Regions from separate parts of the Pseudomonas sp. GW823-FHT05G12 genome, predicted to be linked through region 1. Evidence: riboswitches for the same ligand, from Rfam matches in the RefSeq annotation. Region 1 holds a riboswitch; each other region holds the start of a gene.
The links. A riboswitch is a leader RNA that binds a small molecule or an ion and turns the genes downstream of it on or off. The one in region 1 is predicted to bind cobalamin.

Region 1 (4,433 bases):
CGCGAAAGAATGTCTGCCGCAATCAGGAACAGCGCACCGCCCAGTGCGCTGGCGGGCAACAGACGGCTGTGCCCGGGGCCGAGCAGAAGGCGCAGGGCATGGGGGATAACCAGCCCGACAAAACCGATGGCGCCGACAATGGACACCATCACAGCCGTCACCAACGCTGCGCAACTGATCAGCAGCAACTGGGTGCGCCGCACCGGGATGCCCAGCGAGGCGGCCGAATCGGCACCGAAGGTGAAGGCATCCAGCGCACGGCGATGCCACAGGCACACCAGCAAGCCGAAAACCGCCACCGGTACGGCCAGCCACACCGAAGGCCAGCGCACGCCGCTCAGGTTGCCCAGCAGCCAGAACAGGATGCCGCGCGCCTGTTCGGCGGTGGCCGACTTGGTGATCAGGAAGGCGGTCAGTGCATTGAACAGCTGCGAGCCGGCGATACCGGCAAGGATGACTGGTGCATTGTTGCTGCTCGGGCCGGCCGCGCGGGCCAGCACCAGCACCAGGGCGAATGCGGCCCCGGCACCGATGAAAGCCCCTGCGGACATGCTTAATGCCAGGCTACCCAGGCCCAACAGGCCGACGAGTACCGCGCCGGTCGAGGCGCCGGCAGACAGCCCCAGCAGGTAGGGCTCGGCCAGTGGGTTGCGCAACATCGCCTGCAGGATGACACCGCAGGTGGCCAGCCCAGCGCCGCAAGCGGCCGCGACCAGGGTGCGGGTCAGGCGGTAGTTCCAGACGATGCCGGCGTCGATCGGGTCCACCGGGTAGGCGGCTTGCCACAGGTGGTTGGCCAGCACCTGGCCGACCACGCTGGGCGACAGGTTGGTTTCGCCAATGGCGGTACCGGCCAGCAGGGCGACCAACAGGGCGGCCAGGGCAACTGCGATGCAGGGTAACAGGCGGATCATCACGGGGCTGCTTTACCGCTGGCGAAGGCCGTGGACAGCGTCTGCACGCCGCGGAACAGGCGAATGCCGGCCTGCATGGCGTCGGCGTCCAGGATAATGATGCGGTCGTGCTTTACCGCGTCCATGTTGCGGGTTACCGGGTCACTGCGCAGGAATTCGAGCTTTTTCTGGTAGTCGTCGGCGGGGAAACGGCGGCGGTCCATGCGCGCGATGATCAGCCAGGTCGGATTGGCCTTGGCCAGGGTTTCCCAGCCTACGCTTGGCCATTCTTCGCTGGACTCGACCACGTTGCGCACACCGAGGGTGCGCAGCATGAAGTCGGCGACACCCTGGCGGCCGGCCACATAGGGGTCGATGTCCAGGTCGGCGCTGGAGAACCAGAACAGCGCCGAAGTTGCCGACAGGTCCTTGCCGGCCAGTTGTGCCCTGGCGCTGTCGAGGCGCCCTTGCAACTCGGCGTTCAGTGCCGCGCCGCGGTCCTGAACGTCGAAGATCTCGGCCAGTTCGCTGACGCTCTTGTAGATGCTGTCTACCTGGAACGCTTGCAGGCGGGTGCCGTCTGCACCGACCAGGTTGTCCTTGCCCTCGCAGTCCGATGGCAGCACGTAGGTGGGGATCTTCAGCTCATCGAACTGCTCGCGGGTGGCGACCACGCCCTGGGCACCGACCATCCATTCAAACTGCGCCGCGACCAGCTGCGGGCGCTTGCCGACCACCGCCTCGAAGCTGGGGTCGTTGTCGGCCAGGCGCGGCACCTTGGCGTTCACCGCCTGGTATTCCGGCAATACGTTGTTGAACCACAGCGAGGTGCCCGCCAGCTTGTCACCCAGCCCCAGGGCATAGAGCAGCTCGGTACCGGCCTGGCCGATGGTGACGGCGCGCTGCGGCGCCTGGGCAAAAACCTGCGGCTTGCCGCAGTTGTCGACCGTCAGCGGATAGTGGGTGGCAGCGGCCTGGGCCAGGCCAGTGAGGCTTAGGCCCGCGAGCAGGGTGGCGAAACGGGGCAGCATGCTGGGCGATCTCCTATCGGACAGTTCTGGTGAGGAACGCACGGACAGGCATCGCCGAGCCCCAGCGGGTGGCTGGGGCAACACGGATGGCCAATCCCGGACACCCCGCCGGTTGGTGAATGTAGGCCGGCAGGTCTCCTGACTGGTGCGTCACGGCCCGGCTCCGGCCTTCCCGGGCGGCAGGCCCAGTGGCATCGATGGAGCAGGCTCGGCACCTACAGTTGCGGGGGCAGTTCCGATTGGCCTGTATTGGCAGGCCTGGGATTCCCTGTTAGTTCCGTGGTGGAAACCGGCGGCCCGCATGGTAGACCATCGCGCCGCCAGGTGAAAACGCTTTTCAGAAGTACTTCAGCCAACGGATGTCGCGGCGACGCTGCTTCAGGCGGGCGAACCCGCGCACCGGCAGGTACAGCGCAACCGCCAGCAGCACCGCGCCCAGCCACACCGCTGCAATACCGTCGAAACCGAAGTAGTCGCCATGGTTGAGCCCGAACAGCGCCACGCAGGCCAGGTACAGCAGCTTCAGCACATACAGGTGCAGCAGATAGAAGAACATCGGTGCCGCACCGAACACCGCCAGGGCAGTGATCCAGCGCGCCTGGCCGGCCCGTTCGAACGCGCGCAACAACAACAGGCCGCAGCCCAGGGTCAGGGTCAGGAACAGCAGCGACGGTGGGTATTTGGTGATGTTGAAGAAGCTCATCAGGGTTTGCATGAAGGTTGGGTAACCGCTCCACGGTGCCTCACCGTAACCGTTGAACATGCGCAGCAGGACAAAGCCAAGCAGCGCGAGCAAACCCGCCACCAGCAGGTGTTGCTGGCGTTGGCCGGCATCGCTGCCGCGGGCGAACCAGGGGCCAAGGCCGTAGCCCAGGGCGATGACGCCGATCCACGGCAGCACCGGGTAAGACGTGCGCAGGTGCAGGTCTTCGGAAAACGCCAGCCAGCCGCGATCATGCAGGATTGCCCACGGCACATGCAGGGCTGAATCCACGCCAAAGTGCAGGCCGTCGAGCAGGTTGTGGCCGGCGACGATGCTGGCGCCCAGGGCGAGCAGTGCGGCGCGCGGCAGCCACACCAGCAGCGACAGGGCGATCATGCTGACGCCGATGGCCCAGATCACTTGCAGGTAGATCACGCTGGGGGGCAACTGGAAGGTCCAGGCGAAGTTGACCAGGGTGAACTCCAGCACCACCAGGAACAGCCCCCGTTTGAACAGGAACGCCGAGACGTCGCCACGGCCCTGATGCTTCTCGCCATACAGCCAGGCCGACAGGCCGGTCAGCAGGACGAACACAGGCGCACACAGGTGGGCGAGGGTGCGGCTGAAGAAAAGCGCCGGTTCCGTGGTGTCGATGGCCATGGGGTCGCCGACCTGGCGGTGCAGGAGGAAAGTCTCGCGGACATGGTCCAGGAGCATGAACAGGATCACCAGGCCGCGCAGGGCATCGATGCTCTGCAGGCGCTGGGTGATCAGAGTGGGCGTGGCGATGGCGCTTGTCATGGGTGGACGCTAATAGTAATGAATTTCATATAGAACGTTATCTTATAACCAGCAGATGAAGGGTTGGTAGCGGTTTTTGTGCATCGGTGCTGTGAAGGGGTATTCAGGTCAGAAGCTGTAATCCACCGTCGCGAAGTACGACCGCGGCATCCCCATCAACCACTGCTGGCCGCTGAACGCCGACTGCACATACTCGCGATCGAACAGGTTGTTCAACTGCAACCCCAACTTCACATCCGGCAACACCTGCCAGGCGATGTTGGCATCGACCACGGTGTACCCGGGGGCGCTCTGGGTATTGGCGGTATCGGCATAGCGCTCATCCACATAGCGCGCCCCAATGCCGGCCTCCACCTGCTGGCCGAAGCCTTTGCTCAACCAAAGGTTGGCGGTACGCCGTGGCACGTTGGCCGGCCGGTTGCCTGCCCGGTCCTGCGGCATGCCGCCGACCATTTCGTCGAAGTCGTCGTACTTGGCGCGTACCAGCGATGCGTTGGCCGATACCTGCCACTGATGGGCCAGGGCCAGCTCCAGCGTCGCTTCCAGGCCATCGGAGGTCTGCTGCCCGGCTTGTTGCTTCTCGTGCGTGATCGGGTCGTCCACCAGCAGCTTTTTCTTGACGATGTGGTAGGCGGCAAGCGTCCATTCGCCACGTCCCTGCCAAAAGCGCTGCTTGAGGCCTGCCTCGGTCTGCTTCGCCTCGGTCAGGTCATAGTTCATCTGCGCGGGGCTGAGGCTGATGAGGTTGTTGACCCCGTCCTCGCTGGTCGAGTACTGGCCGTACAACGACAGGTCGTCGTTGAGTGCGTACACCAGCCCGACGCGCCAGTTGCCCCCTTGCAGGCTGCGATCGCTGCGGCTGTCGTTGGTCAGGTTGTCGCGGTCGATGTGGTTCTGGTCGCGACGCACACCGGTAACCAAAGACAGGCGGTCGCTCAATTGCAGGCGGTTTTCGGCAAACAGGGCAAAGGTATGGGTGGTCGAGAGCGTTTGCGGCCGCAACGG
Region 2 (4,433 bases), 1.3 Mb from region 1:
AGGATGTTGAGTGCGGCGGCGGGCGTGTCCAGGCCGACGCCATTACCAATGCGGCCATCCCGGGTCGGGTAGTTGGCCAGCACCAATGCCACACGCTTCTGGGCATTGGGCAGGCGGGCCAGCTCGACCCAGCGGCGGGCCAGCTCGGCGACAAAGTCCATGCGCTCGGGGTGGGCGCGGTAGCAGACAACGTCGGACTGGCTGCGCTCGCTGCGCCAGGCCATGTCCTTGAAGCTGACCGGGCGCGTGATGATGCGCCCGTCCAGCTCCGGCAATGCAATGTGCATGGCCAGGTCGCGCGCGCCCAGGCCCTGCTCGCTGGCTTCCCAGCCTGGCTGGTTGTCCTGCGCGCAGATTGCCTGAAGCACCGGGATGTCGCGGCGAAACGGGCGCAGGTTGGGGCGCTCGGGGCTGGACAAGGCGAAACCGGTGGTATTGACCAGCACTTCGGCGCCGACCTCGTCCAGCCAGGCTTCGACCTGTTCCAGGCAGGCGCTTTCCTTGAGGCTGGCCACGGCGATCGGCAACGGGTTCAGGCCGGCAGCCTGCAGGCGCTGGCAGAACACGTCGATGAACGCGGTATTGGCCGCTTGCAGGTGCGAACGGTAGAACAGCAGCGGCGCCACTGGCTGCTCGGGGTGCCAGTGCGGGTACCAGTCCTCGAGTGTCGCGCTGCCCTTGGCGGGGTGATAGACCGCCGTGCGCGGCAAAGGCTGCGGCTCGTCCCAGGCATAGTCGCGGCCCAGCCATTGGCTGGCCAGGCAGTTGAACAGGTTGATGGCGTTGGCCTTGCCGCCCTGGCGCAGGTAATGCCAAAGCCGCTCGGCCTGCTCACCGCGGACGTTGCCCAGGCTGGTCAGCTCCGGGTCCGGGCGGTCATCGCCCGGCACCAGAATCAGCTGGACGCCACGGGCGGCCAGCTCGACCAGTTGTTCGACGCCGTAGCGCCAGTAGCCAACGCCACCGTGCAGCGACACCAGGATGACCTTGGCGTGGCGCAGCACCTGGTCGACATACAGGTCGACCGAGGCATGGTTCTGCACCTGCATCGGGTTGGCCAGGCGCAGGCTGGGAAAGTCTTCGGGCAATTGCTCGGCGGTGTCGGCGAGCAATGCCAGGTGTGAATCGCCGCTGCAGAGAATCACCAGCTCGGCGGGTGTCTGGCCGAGGTCGGCAATGCTGTCATCCGGTACGAAACCACCGGGCTGGGTCCGCAGCAGGTGCATGGGTCAGGCGCCCAGCGCCTGGCGCAGGCGCGCTTCCAGCTGGGCAGCATCGAGGTCCTGGCCGATCAGCACCAGGCGGGTGATGCGCGGCTCGTCGGCGCGCCAGGCGCGGTCGAAGTGCTTGTCGAAACGGGTGCCCACGCCTTGTACCAGCAGGCGCATCGGCTTGCCCGGGATGGCGGCGAAGCCTTTGGCGCGCAGGATACCGAACTCCACCACCAACTGGGTCAATGCATCGAGCAGCAGGCTTTCGTCGGCTTCAGGCAGGTCGATGGAGATGGAGTCGAAGGCGTCGTGGTCATGATCGTCATGATCGTCGCCATCGTGGTGCGAATCGTGGTGGGTTCGGCGGCCATCGATATGCGCCTCGGACTCGGCACCCACGCCCAGCAGCACCTCCAGTGGCAGCTTGCCGCTGCTGGCCTCGATCACTTTCACCGCCGGCGGCAGTTCTTCGGCCACCTCGGCACGCACCTTGGCCAGGCCTTCGGCGTCGATCAGGTCGGCCTTGTTCAACACCACCAGGTCGGCGCTGGCCAGTTGGTCAGCGAACAGCTCGTGCAGGGGCGATTCATGGTCCAGGTTAGGGTCGAGCTTGCGCTGGGCATCGACCTGGTCCGGGTAGGCGGCAAAGGTACCAGCGGCCACGGCCGGGCTGTCGACCACGGTGATGACCGCATCGACGGTGCAGGCGTTGCGGATTTCCGGCCACTGGAACGCTTGTACCAATGGCTTGGGCAGGGCCAGCCCGCTGGTTTCGATGAGGATGTGGTCGAGGTCGCCACGGCGGGCTACCAGCTCGCGCATCACCGGGAAGAATTCTTCCTGCACGGTGCAGCACAGGCAGCCGTTGGCCAGCTCGTAGACGCGGCCGCTGGCTTCTTCCTCGGTGCAACCGATGCTGCACTGCTTGAGGATTTCACCATCGATGCCCAGTTCGCCGAATTCGTTGACGATGACCGCAATGCGGCGCCCCTGGGCGTTGTCGAGCATGTGGCGCAGCAAGGTGGTCTTGCCCGATCCGAGGAAGCCGGTGACGATGGTGACGGGGAGCTTGGCCAGTGTTTTCATGTCGCATTGCCCTTGGCAGTGTGGCGCGGGCATGCAGGACGACAGCCGCAGGCCAGGCCGGCCGGGCTTGTTCGCCACCGGATCACCCCGCCCGGTTGAAAGTCGAAAACGTGACGAGGCAGGTCTCCTGGCTTGCACCGTTCCATGTCCCCGTTCAGTCGAACAGCGGGCTGGCGGGATGACGCCTTCCCGCGCGCTGGCGCAGTGGCTGTGTCGATCCGTTGTCGGTGCTTACAGTTGCGGGGGCAGCCGCGGCTTGTACCGCGTTCCCGTCTTAGCTTCGGCAAGGCCGAAGAACCTCGAAGTGGCAAGGCTACGCAGTGGCTGGCGGGTGGTCAACCATTGCTGCGGGGCCGGTCGACAACGCTGGGCGCAAGTGCGCTACAGTGGCGCCTTATCCACGGTCAAGGACGCACCATGCCCTTCGCCCCCGCCATACCTGTACTGCGCATATTCTCGATCGACAAGGCCAAGGAGTTCTACCTCGATTTCCTGGGTTTCAGCCTGGACTGGGAGCACCGCTTCAGCCCGGACTTGCCGTTGTACATGCAGATCCACCGTGATGGCCTGATCCTGCACCTTTCAGAGCACCATGGCGATGCCTGCCCTGGCTCGACCGTGTTCGCCCGCCTCGACGACCTGCACGCGCTGGAGCGTGAATTGCAGGGTAAACAGTACGGTTTCGCCCGGCCCGAGGCCGAGCGCCTGGATTGGGGCCTGCAGATGCAGGTGTGGGACCCGTTCGGCAACCGCCTGCGCTTTTGCCAGCAGATCGATGACGAGGCCAACCCGTGAAGGCATTGGGCAAACGCGAAATGGGTCGCCTGGAGCGGGAGTTGGTCGCGTGCCTGACCGATGCCTGCGAAACCGCCAAGGCGGAGATTGTCGGCTTCTGTTGGCTAACCCATCGCCTCAACCCGGAGGACTTTCCGAGCAGCCTGCGTATTACCTGGGTATTCGAGCAAGAGGCCGACAAGGCAGCGGCCGTGGTCGGTGATGCGAAGGCGCGCATGCTGGCACTTACCGCTCTGGCGCTGGAGCAAGCCGGCATTCAGCTGGACCATCCGGCCTGGCATGTGCGATTCGACAGTGAAGAAGCCTGCGCGCACGGCCACGGCGCAGACTGGGCCAAGCGCTTGCAGACGCAGCGCTGAGCCCCAACCGGCAGCCGGTGCTTTACCCGGCCCCAGACGGTCCGTTAGGCTACGCATTCTCTAAATGACGAGGTGTTCGTCCAATGCGCCATTGATGCCGCCGTCCTTTCGACGGCCAGTCTTCAGCCTCCGGTTCGTTCCGGAGATGTCGCGGCATTTGTGGAGTTGTGCATGACGAACACGTCGATTCTGACGCTGGACAGCGTCTCCTTGGCCTTGCCTGATGGCAGGCCGCTGTTTAGCAACCTCAACGAAACCTTCGACCAACGCCGCACCGGCCTGGTCGGGCGCAATGGCGTGGGCAAAAGCCTGCTAGGGCAGATTCTTGCCGGCCGGCGTGAACCGAGCAGCGGCCATTGTCGGCGCCTCGGGCCTGTCCATTTGCTGGACCAGCAAGTCATCGAGCGCAGCACCACACTGGCCGACCTGGCCCAAGTGGGGCCGGTGATTGCGGCGCTGGAGCGCATCGAGCAAGGCAGCATCAAGCCCCAGGATTTCGACACCGTTGGCGAGCGCTGGGATATGCGCGAGCAATTGCAGCTACAGCTTCAGGGCAATGGCCTGGGTCAACTCGACTGGCGCCAGCCCGCACGAACCCTGAGCGGTGGCCAAGCCATGCGCGTGGCATTGATTGGCGCGTGGCTCAGCGATGCCGATTACCTGATCCTCGACGAGCCAAGCAATCACCTGGACAGCAACGCCCGAGCCCAGCTGCTGAGCATGATCGAAGCCTGGGACCGTGGCTTGCTGGTGATCAGCCACGACCGCAGCCTACTGGCGCACATGGCACGCATTGTCGAACTATCCAGCCTGGGCTTGCAGGCCTATGGTGGCAACTACAGCCTCTATAGTGCGCAAAAAGCCAACCAGACGGCGCAGGCCCAGCAGCAACTTGCCCGGCTGAAGCAGCAGCAGCAACGCCAGGCCCGTGAACTGCAGCGCCAACGCGAAGACCTGGAGCGCCATCAAGCCCGAGCCGGGC
Region 3 (4,433 bases), 1.1 Mb from region 1:
CTGTGCCCTGCGGCAAACCGCTGTACGTCGCCATACTCGCCACGTCCGCCCTGAAAGGCCTCCGCCGCCAGGGCAGCGGTGCGGTTCCAGCCGCGAAACACCCCACCATGATCACTGTCCCCATGACCCTGAACGTCGCAAAGCCACAGGTCGAAATGCTCGCCCAAGCGCATCAGCAACGGTTGGTAGGCCAGGCAACAGAAGCCGTTGCCATGCAGAAAGTGCAGCAGTGGTTTGCCACTGGCCGGAGTTCGCCAGCCACGCAGGGTGAAACCTTCGGCGCATTCGTGGGACCAGGGAATCAACTGCATCGGCTTACTGTACTCTCGGGGTCAGGAAAACGCTGATTCTACAAATAGCAGCGGGTACAGGGAAATCACCAGCAACAGGGCCATCACGACATTGAACAGCATCAGCCAGCGCGAATTCTGCAACAGGTTGCGCAGGGCGCTGCCGAACATCACCCATACCCCCACGCTGGGCAAGTTGACCAAAGCGAACAAGGCCGCAATGACGATCACGTTGGTTACATAGCCTTGCGCTGGCGTGTAGGTGGTAATCGCCCCTACCGCCATCACCCAAGCCTTGGGGTTGACCCACTGGAACGCCGCCGCACCCCAGAAGCCCAGCGGTTTGCGGGCACTGGACGCGGCCGTGCCGACCGGCCCGGAAGTGGCGATCTTCCAGGCCAGGTACAGCAGATAGGCGGCGCCAGCGTAGCGCAGCACCGTGTACAGGGGTGGCCAGGCCTTGAATACCTCACCCAGCCCCAGGCCGACGGCCAGCACCATCATCATGAAACCAAAACTGATACCCAAGGCATGAGGGACCGAGCGGCGCACGCCGAAGTTCACCCCCGAGGCCAGCAACATGGTGTTGTTGGGGCCCGGGGTGATGGAAGACACAAAGGCAAACAGCACAAAGGCGGTCAGCAGGTCGGCAGAGGCAAGCATGGCGGGCATTCCACTTTCTTTATTGGTGCTGTCACACTAACGGAGCGCCACTCCCAGCAACCGATACAGTTCGATTAAATTACGCAGATACACATCACTGTACCGACAATCCGGATCAAGGAAGCCGTCACCATGAGCCTCACCATTCGCCCTGCCGTTCGTACCGATGCCGAGCAGATCCTCACCTTCATCACCGAACTGGCCGAGTACGAACGCGCGCGCCACGAGGTGGTCGCCACCCTTGCCGACATCGAGCACAGCCTGTTCGACGAAGGCAGCACTGTGCACACCCTGATGTGCGAGCGTGATGGCCGTGCAATTGGCTTTGCCGTGTACTTCTACAGCTACTCGACCTGGCTCGGGCGCAATGGCATCTATCTGGAAGACCTGTACGTAACCCCCGAGCAACGCGGCGATGGCGCCGGCCGGCAGTTGTTGCAGCACATTGCCCGCGAAGCGCTGGCGAACAACTGTGGGCGTCTGGAATGGAGTGTGCTGGACTGGAACGAGCCAGCGATCGGCTTCTACCAGAAACTGGGGGCCGAGGCGCAGGATGAGTGGGTGCGCTACCGCCTGGATGGCGACAAGCTGGCGGCATTCGCCCGCGGGTGATCGCCCGGTTTCTGCACTTCTGCCTGCAGGAAGAAGACTGCAGGCCTGAGCCTGCCGTACCTGCTGTTCAACGGCCTCGCGCGCTGTATGACATTGACGCCAAGCCCGCCCCATGCTCTCCTTATGCCTCGCGTTCAGGTGCCCCTCAGGGGGTGAAACGGGAAACCGGTGCGTCCCAGGCCCTTCAGCAGGGCCGGACAATGCCGGTGCTGCCCCCGCAACGGTAAGCGAGTGAAGCGTCTGTACCACTGTGCCTCGTAGTACGGCATGGGAAGGTGACGCGTTCCAGGAGCCCAGCTCTTCCTCGCAAGCCCGGAGACCGGCCTGGCGTTCATGAACACCCCGCGGTGGGCGGGCGCTGTTGCATTCCCTTGGGCGACCACGTCCGGGGCTGCCGCGCTCGCCCATTGCCCACAAAAAGCAGAGGATCGCGTCATGCCCGTCACCAGCGCCAAACAACACAGCCTTGCTACCCCCGTTACGCTCAGCCAACGTGTAACCATCGCCGTCGGTGCCAGCTTGCTGGGTCTGTGCCTGGTCTACTTTGCCGGGTTCTCGCACATCGAGGCCGTGCACAACGCCGCCCACGACACCCGCCACAGCGCCGCCTTCCCCTGCCACTGAGTACGCCTGATGATCACGCGCATTGCCCGTACTGCGGGATTCAGCGGGCTCCTTGCAGCCCTGTTGCTGACCTTGCTGCAAAGCTTCTGGGTGGCTCCGCTGATTCTGGAGGCGGAAACCTACGAGTCCTCGGCCCCGGCCGCACACCACGAACACGGTGGCGAAGTTGCCGCTCATGAACACAGCGCCGAAGCCTGGTCGCCGGAAGACGGCTGGCAGCGCGTGCTGTCCACCACAGGCGGCAACCTGGTGGTTGCGGTCGGCTTCGCCCTGATCCTCGCCGCCCTGTACAGCCTTCGCGAACCCAAACGCGCCGCCACTGGCGCATTGTGGGGGTTGGCTGGCTTCGCCGTGTTCTGCCTGGCCCCAACCCTGGGCTTGCCACCAGAACTGCCGGGTACGGCGGCCGCCGACCTGGGGCAACGCCAGACCTGGTGGGTCGGTACAGCCAGTGCCACAGCGCTGGGCCTGGCCTTGCTGGTGTTCGCCCGCCACTGGTTGCTGAAGGCGCTGGGCGCCGTGCTGCTGGTCATTCCTCATGTGATCGGTGCACCGCAACCCGAGGTGCACGAAAGCCTGGCCCCTGAAGCATTGGAAACCCAGTTCAAAGTCGCCTCCTGGCTGACCAACGCCGCCTTCTGGCTGGCCTTGGGGCTGCTCAGCGCCTGGCTGTTCCGCCGTTCCAGCCAGGCTTGATGCCTGCCTTCTATGCCGGTTTTGGCTGCCGCCGGGGTTGCCCGGCGGATACCTTGCAACGCTTGCTGTGCCAGGCCCTGGACAAACAGGGCCTGGCATTGGCTGACCTGCGCGGCATCGCAAGCATCAGCCTGAAGGCCGACGAGCCCGGCTTGTTGCAACTGGCAGAGCACCTCGGTTTGCCGTTGGTGCTGTACCATGGCGCGCAACTGCAACCCTATGAACCACTGCTCAGCCACCGCTCCGCCTTTGCCCACAGGCACAGTGGCTGCTGGGGCGTAGCCGAGAGCGCGGCACTGGCCCTGGCCAGCCAGCGGCAGGGTACGGCCAGGCTGCTGCTGACGCGCCAGGTACTGGGCCCGGCGACGCTCGCCCTGGCCTGCTGAGCGTTTCGCCCCCTCTTTCTTGCCAGGACTTTGCATGACCATCTACTTTATCGGTGCCGGCCCCGGCGACCCGGAGCTGATCACGGTCAAGGGCCAACGGCTGATTCGTCAGTGCCCGGTGATCATTTATGCCGGTTCACTGGTACCCGCCGCCGTGCTCGAAGGCCACCAGGCCGAAACCGTGATCAACAGCGCCGAACTGCACCTGGAACAGATCATCGCTGCCATGCGCAGCGCACACGAAAAAGGTCAGGATGTGGCCCGGGTGCACAGCGGCGACCCCAGCCTGTACGGCGCCATCGGTGAGCAGATTCGCCACCTGCAGGCGCTGGGCATCGATTACCAGATCATCCCCGGCGTTACCGCCACGGCAGCGAGCGCCGCCCTGCTCGGCTGCGAGCTGACCTTGCCTCAAGTGGCGCAGACGGTGATCCTTACTCGCTACGGCGACAGCTCGCCCATGCCGCCGGGTGAACAGTTGGGCGACCTGGCGCGCCATGGCAGCACCCTGGCAATTCATCTGGGGGTCAAGCACCTGTCACGCATTGTCGATGAGTTGATGCCGCACTACGGCGCGAACTGCCCGGTTGCGGTGGTGCATCGGGCCACCTGGCCAGACCAGGATTGGGTGCGCGGCAACCTCGGCGATATCGTCGAACGCGTAGCGGCCAAGGATTTCCGGCGCACGGCGCTGATCCTGGTAGGCCACGTCCTGGGGGATACACCGTTCGCCGAATCGGCCTTGTACCGTGCCGGGCATGCCCACCTGTACCGCCCTGGCGACTGAACATTGCCAGCCTTGCCTCGGGCGTAGCAGACTCCGGGTTCCCGCCTGCGAACAGGAGTCATGCCCATGCTGGAACTACGCCCCAACTGCGAGTGCTGTGATGCCGACCTGCCGGGTGACAGCCCCGACGTTATGATCTGCTCCTTCGAATGCACGTTCTGCCGTGCCTGTGCCGAAACTCGCTTCCAAGGCCGCTGCCCGAATTGTACCGGGCAGTTGGTAGCCCGCCCGACGCGGGTCGGTCAGGCATTGGCCAACAACCCTGCCTCCACGCTGCGGATACACAAACCGCACGCCGCCTGCGTCTGAACAACTGCAAAGCACCGGCATCACCGCTGTTTCAGGGTGATGTCTTTCCTGTTTCTTGTAGGACTT
Region 4 (4,433 bases), 810 kb from region 1:
ACGGTCAGCAAGGCCACGCTCATTGACGCTCTCCCCATTGGTTTTCGTAAAGCATTTCACTCAGGGGCCGCTCTTCGGCCCAGCTTTCCTGCACCAACATCGGCACCGGATAGAACTCGGCGACCGGCCCAAGGCACAGTACCGCAACCGGCTTGGCCCCGGCGGGCATGCCCAGCAGCGCGGACAACGCCTGCGGGTCGAACAGCGACACCCAGCCCATGCCCAGCCCTTCGCCACGCGCGGCCAGCCACAGGTTCTGGATGGCACAGGCCAGCGAGGCCAGGTCCATCTCCGGCAGGGTGCGGCGGCCGAAGATGTGTGGCTCGCGGTTGTCCATCAAGGCCGCCACCAGCAGCTCGGCACAATCGTTTATGCCCTCCACCTTCAACTTCATGAAGGCATCGGATCGCTCGCCCAACGCTTCGGCCGTGCGTACCCGCTCCGCTTCCACCAAGGCCTGGATGCGCCCGCGCAGGTCACGCTGGGTGATGCGGATAAAGCGCCACGGCTGCATAAGCCCGACACTGGGCGCCTGATGCGCGGCGGCCAGCAAGCGGCCAAGCAGTTCGGGCGCCACCTGGCCACCCGCAAAATGGCGCATGTCGCGGCGCTCGCCGATGACCCGGTAAATGGCGGCGCGCTCGGCGTCGCTGTAGGCGTGATCATTCATGGTCGCAACAGCGCCGCCGCCGCATCCGGGCAGGAAGGGAAATAGAAGTGCACGTAAGAGGCCGTCAGCCGGCCCAGACGATAAACCGCCTCGTTGCCCCGCCCGCCGTTGGGGCTCAGACCCCGGGCGATCGGTTCCAGCGCAGTGCTGGTCAGCGAATGGTGATAGGTGTGACCGTGCAAGGTCCCCTCCGGCAGCTCCACCGCCTGCAGCGCCAGGGCAGCCAGGCGCTTCTGCATGGTCGCCTCACCCGGCAGCAGGCCGAGAAGTTCGGCACGTTCGCCGGCCACATCAGTCAGGGCATCGAGCAGGTACAGCATGCCGCCGCACTCGGCCAGCAATGGCTTGCCCTGCGCGTGGTGGGCGCGGATCGCCTCGCACATCGGTGCGTTGGCGGCCAGCGCATGGTGATGCAGCTCAGGATAACCACCCGGCAGATACAGGCTGTCTACCGCCGGCAGTTCGTGGTCGTGCAGCGGCGAGAAGAACACCAGCTGGGCACCTTGGTTGCGCAACAGGTCGAGGTTAGCGCCATAGATGAAGGCGAACGCCTCGTCCCGCGCCACGCCAATGCGCACACCGGCCAGCGAGGCAACGCTGGCTTGCGGTTCCGGCTCGGCAAAGCTGACTGGCGGCGGCAACGCCGCATCGCAACTGGCGCCCAGCGCTTCGGCGGCAGCGTCGAGGCGGGTGTCCAGGTCATTCAGCTCGCTGGCCTGCACCAGGCCCAGGTGGCGGCTGGGCAGCTCGATGCCGCGCTCGCGGGACAAGCCGCCATACCAGCGCAAGCCCTCGGTCAGGCTGCCTTCGAGCAGTTGCGCATGACGCAGGCTGCCTACCCGATTGGCCAGCACGCCGGCGAACGGCAGATCGGCCTGGTACCGCGCCAGGCCCAGGGCCAGGGCGCCGAAGGTCTGGGCCATGGCTGTGCCGTCGATCACCGCCAGCACCGGCACGCCAAAGTGGCGCGCCAGGTCGGCGCTTGACGGGGTACCGTCGAACAGCCCCATCACCCCTTCGATGAGGATCAGGTCAGCCTCGCCAGCAGCTTCCCACAGCAGACGACGGCTTTCCTCGGCACCGATCATCCACAGATCCAGCTGATACACCGGCGCGCCACTGGCCCGTTCGAGAATCATCGGGTCAAGAAAGTCGGGCCCGCATTTGAACACCCGCACCTTGCGCCCGAGGTTGCGGTGCAGGCGGGCCAGCGCAGCAGTGACGGTAGTCTTGCCCTGGCCAGAGGCCGGCGCCGCGATCAACACGGCGGGGCAGTGCCGCGATCGACTCACAGTTCGACGCCTTTCTGTGCGCGGATACCGGCCTGGAAGGCGTGCTTGAGCATGCCCATTTCGGTCACGGTGTCGGCCAGTTCGATCATCTCGGGCTTCGCAGCGCGGCCAGTGACAATCACATGCTGCATGGGCGGGCGGGCCTGAATGTCGGACAGTACCTGGTCCAGGTCGAGGTAACCATGTTTGAGGGCGATGTTGAGCTCGTCCAGCACCACGAACTGTACACCCGGGTCCTGCAGCAACTGGCGCGACACCGCCCAGGCGGCTTGCGCAGCGGCGATGTCACGCTGGCGGTCCTGGGTTTCCCAGGTAAAGCCCTCGCCCATCACGTGGTAGCGCACCTGTTCGGGGAAGCGACGGAAGAACAGCTCCTCGCCGGTGCTGTTGCGGCCCTTGATGAACTGCACCACACCGCATTGCATGCCGTGGCCCAAGGCGCGCGCGAGCATGCCGAAGGCCGAACTGCTCTTGCCCTTGCCATTGCCGGTCAGCACCAGCAGCAGGCCACATTCGTTAGGGGAATTGGCGATGCGTTCGTCGATGACCGCCTTCTTGCGCTGCATGCGCGCCAGGTGGCGTTCGTCGCGTTCGGTGGAATCGCTCATCAGGGTTCTCCGCTGGCTGGCACCACAGCAATGCGCGGCGACAGGTAATAGGCAGGCAAACGGAGAACGCGCAGAGGCCATGGCTGGGCGCCACGGTGCACCGCGCATCACCCTCCGTGATGCCGTTGGCAGTATCAGGCCGGTCTCCGGGCTTGTGAGTGGGCCTTGGCCCTGGCCTGCGCGCCTTCCCGGATGCTGGCACCCAGTGGCCCTGCGCGGCCTTTTACTCATCCACCGTTGCGGGGGCAGCGCCGGAATCGCGCCATGCTGGCGCCCACCGGCTTCCCAGTTTCACCCTGCCCAGTCGGGGCTGGCAGGGCACCTGAAACACGCCGCGAAGGTTAGAGGGTTGCACCGGGAGCGTCAATCGAAGCGGGTGGTCTGGCGGGTGAGCAAAACACCTTGAATCCAGGCAGCCGGTATCGGCCCCGAGCCCGAGGGGGCCGCTAGACAGGCATGGACATCAAGGGTTCTGTGCCAGATGCCCTTGCGGAATCACCCGCTTGGCCTGCAGGTAGGCCTTGGCCCAGTAGCTGTTTGACAGGTAGTCCAGGCGCACGGTGCCACCGGTGGAAGGTGCATGTACGAAGCGGCCGTCCCCGACATAGATGCCGGCATGGCTGACCTGCGAGCCGCCACTGGTGGCGAAGAACACCAGGTCACCAGACTGCAGCGAACTGACATCCACCGTCGGTGCGCGCATGACAATCATCTCTCGCGTCGAGCGCGGCAGGCTGATGCCAGCAGCATCACGGTACACATACTTGATCAGGCCGCTGCAGTCGAAGCCGGAGTCCGGGGTATTGCCCCCCCAACGATAGGGCGTGCCTACCAGACCAATGGCGCGAATCAGCACGTCATCGGCAATCGGTGAAGGACTGGGCTGGCTATAGGTAACCTGCGGCTGTACCACAGGGGCCGGCGCAGGCGCACGGCTGGAGCATGCAGCCAGCAAGGCTGCCAAGGAGAGAAATGCGAAGCGCGCCATCTTTACCATGGCCAGAACATCCTGTCTGAGACCGCTGCGCTGCAGCCGAAAAGAGTTGAGAGTTTAGATTAGACGCTTTCTGTAAATGCGCACGGCGGCGAGCTTTTTTTCAAAGCATCACCGCCGCGGCAGGGTACATCATTTTGATATCAGTTGCGCGCGATGTTGGTCGGCGCCATGGCCAAGGCGCGCTTGGCTTCAATGAAGGTCTTGCTCCAGTAGCGATCACCGAGGCTGTCGATGCGCACACCGCCACTGCGGCGGCTGCTGGAATGGATGAACTGGTTGTCACCCAGGTAGATGCCGGCATGGCTTACCCGGCCGCGGCCATTGGTGCTGAAGAACAGCAAGTCACCTGGCTTGAGCTTGTTGCGGGCCACTTTCGGCGCATCGACGTTGATCATTTCACGCGTGGAGCGCGGCAGCGTCATGCCCGCCTCTTCGCGGAACAGGTAACCGATGAAGCCACTGCAGTCGAAGCCAGACTTTTCCGAGGTACCACCAAAGCGGTAGCGGGTGCCGATCAACGACATGCCGCGCTCGAGAATGCTGTCAGCCAGAACCGGCAATTGGTAAGGCTTGCCGCCGGAGAAAGACGCCAGGTCATCTTCGGTGGCCAGCTCTTCCGGCTCGCCGAATACCGACGAGGAAGAGGCCTTGGCCTTGATTGCCGATTGTGCAGTGATCGGGGTGTGATCCTGGGGCTGAGATACCGGGCCTTGGGCCGCGCAGCCAAAAAGCAGGGTCACGAGTGCGAGTGGCACGAGGGGTGCGAAGCGCTTCAGCATGGGCACGACCGTGTCTGTAATCCTTTAGAAGGGTGAAACTATGCCCTCTATCATGGCCATTTGCAAATTTTATCGAAAAAGATGTGA

Region 2: another riboswitch for cobalamin. It lies ahead of cobW (cobalamin biosynthesis protein CobW); the one in region 1 lies ahead of AC3RCM_RS17730 (ABC transporter substrate-binding protein).
Region 3: another riboswitch for cobalamin. It lies ahead of AC3RCM_RS12335 (CbtB domain-containing protein); the one in region 1 lies ahead of AC3RCM_RS17730 (ABC transporter substrate-binding protein).
Region 4: another riboswitch for cobalamin. It lies ahead of cobO (cob(I)yrinic acid a,c-diamide adenosyltransferase); the one in region 1 lies ahead of AC3RCM_RS17730 (ABC transporter substrate-binding protein).

What each region holds. Positions count from the first base shown of each region.
Region 1 covers NZ_CM179501.1:3,871,120-3,875,552, reverse strand. The annotation lists gene AC3RCM_RS17735 (FecCD family ABC transporter permease) at 1-914, opposite strand, end outside; gene AC3RCM_RS17730 (ABC transporter substrate-binding protein) at 914-1,924, opposite strand; cobalamin riboswitch at 2,036-2,233, opposite strand; gene AC3RCM_RS17725 (acetyltransferase domain-containing protein) at 2,262-3,428, opposite strand; gene AC3RCM_RS17720 (TonB-dependent receptor) at 3,537-4,433, opposite strand, start outside.
Region 2 covers NZ_CM179501.1:2,611,626-2,616,058, reverse strand. The annotation lists gene cobN (cobaltochelatase subunit CobN) at 1-1,226, opposite strand, end outside; gene cobW (cobalamin biosynthesis protein CobW) at 1,230-2,297, opposite strand; cobalamin riboswitch at 2,398-2,614, opposite strand; gene AC3RCM_RS11870 (glyoxalase superfamily protein) at 2,715-3,092, shown strand; gene AC3RCM_RS11865 (hypothetical protein) at 3,089-3,451, shown strand; gene AC3RCM_RS11860 (ATP-binding cassette domain-containing protein) at 3,623-4,433, shown strand, end outside.
Region 3 covers NZ_CM179501.1:2,728,614-2,733,046, reverse strand. The annotation lists gene AC3RCM_RS12350 (alpha/beta fold hydrolase) at 1-311, opposite strand, end outside; gene AC3RCM_RS12345 (LysE family translocator) at 333-962, opposite strand; gene AC3RCM_RS12340 (GNAT family N-acetyltransferase) at 1,086-1,565, shown strand; cobalamin riboswitch at 1,685-1,907, shown strand; gene AC3RCM_RS12335 (CbtB domain-containing protein) at 2,001-2,189, shown strand; gene AC3RCM_RS12330 (CbtA family protein) at 2,199-2,885, shown strand; gene AC3RCM_RS12325 (cobalamin biosynthesis protein) at 2,885-3,271, shown strand; gene cobM (precorrin-4 C(11)-methyltransferase) at 3,306-4,058, shown strand; gene AC3RCM_RS12315 (DUF1272 domain-containing protein) at 4,125-4,367, shown strand.
Region 4 covers NZ_CM179501.1:4,680,097-4,684,529, forward strand. The annotation lists gene cbiB (adenosylcobinamide-phosphate synthase CbiB) at 1-23, opposite strand, end outside; gene bluB (5,6-dimethylbenzimidazole synthase) at 20-670, opposite strand; gene AC3RCM_RS21370 (cobyrinic acid a,c-diamide synthase CobB) at 667-1,962, opposite strand; gene cobO (cob(I)yrinic acid a,c-diamide adenosyltransferase) at 1,959-2,570, opposite strand; cobalamin riboswitch at 2,691-2,911, opposite strand; gene AC3RCM_RS21380 (C40 family peptidase) at 3,034-3,567, opposite strand; gene AC3RCM_RS21385 (C40 family peptidase) at 3,708-4,346, opposite strand.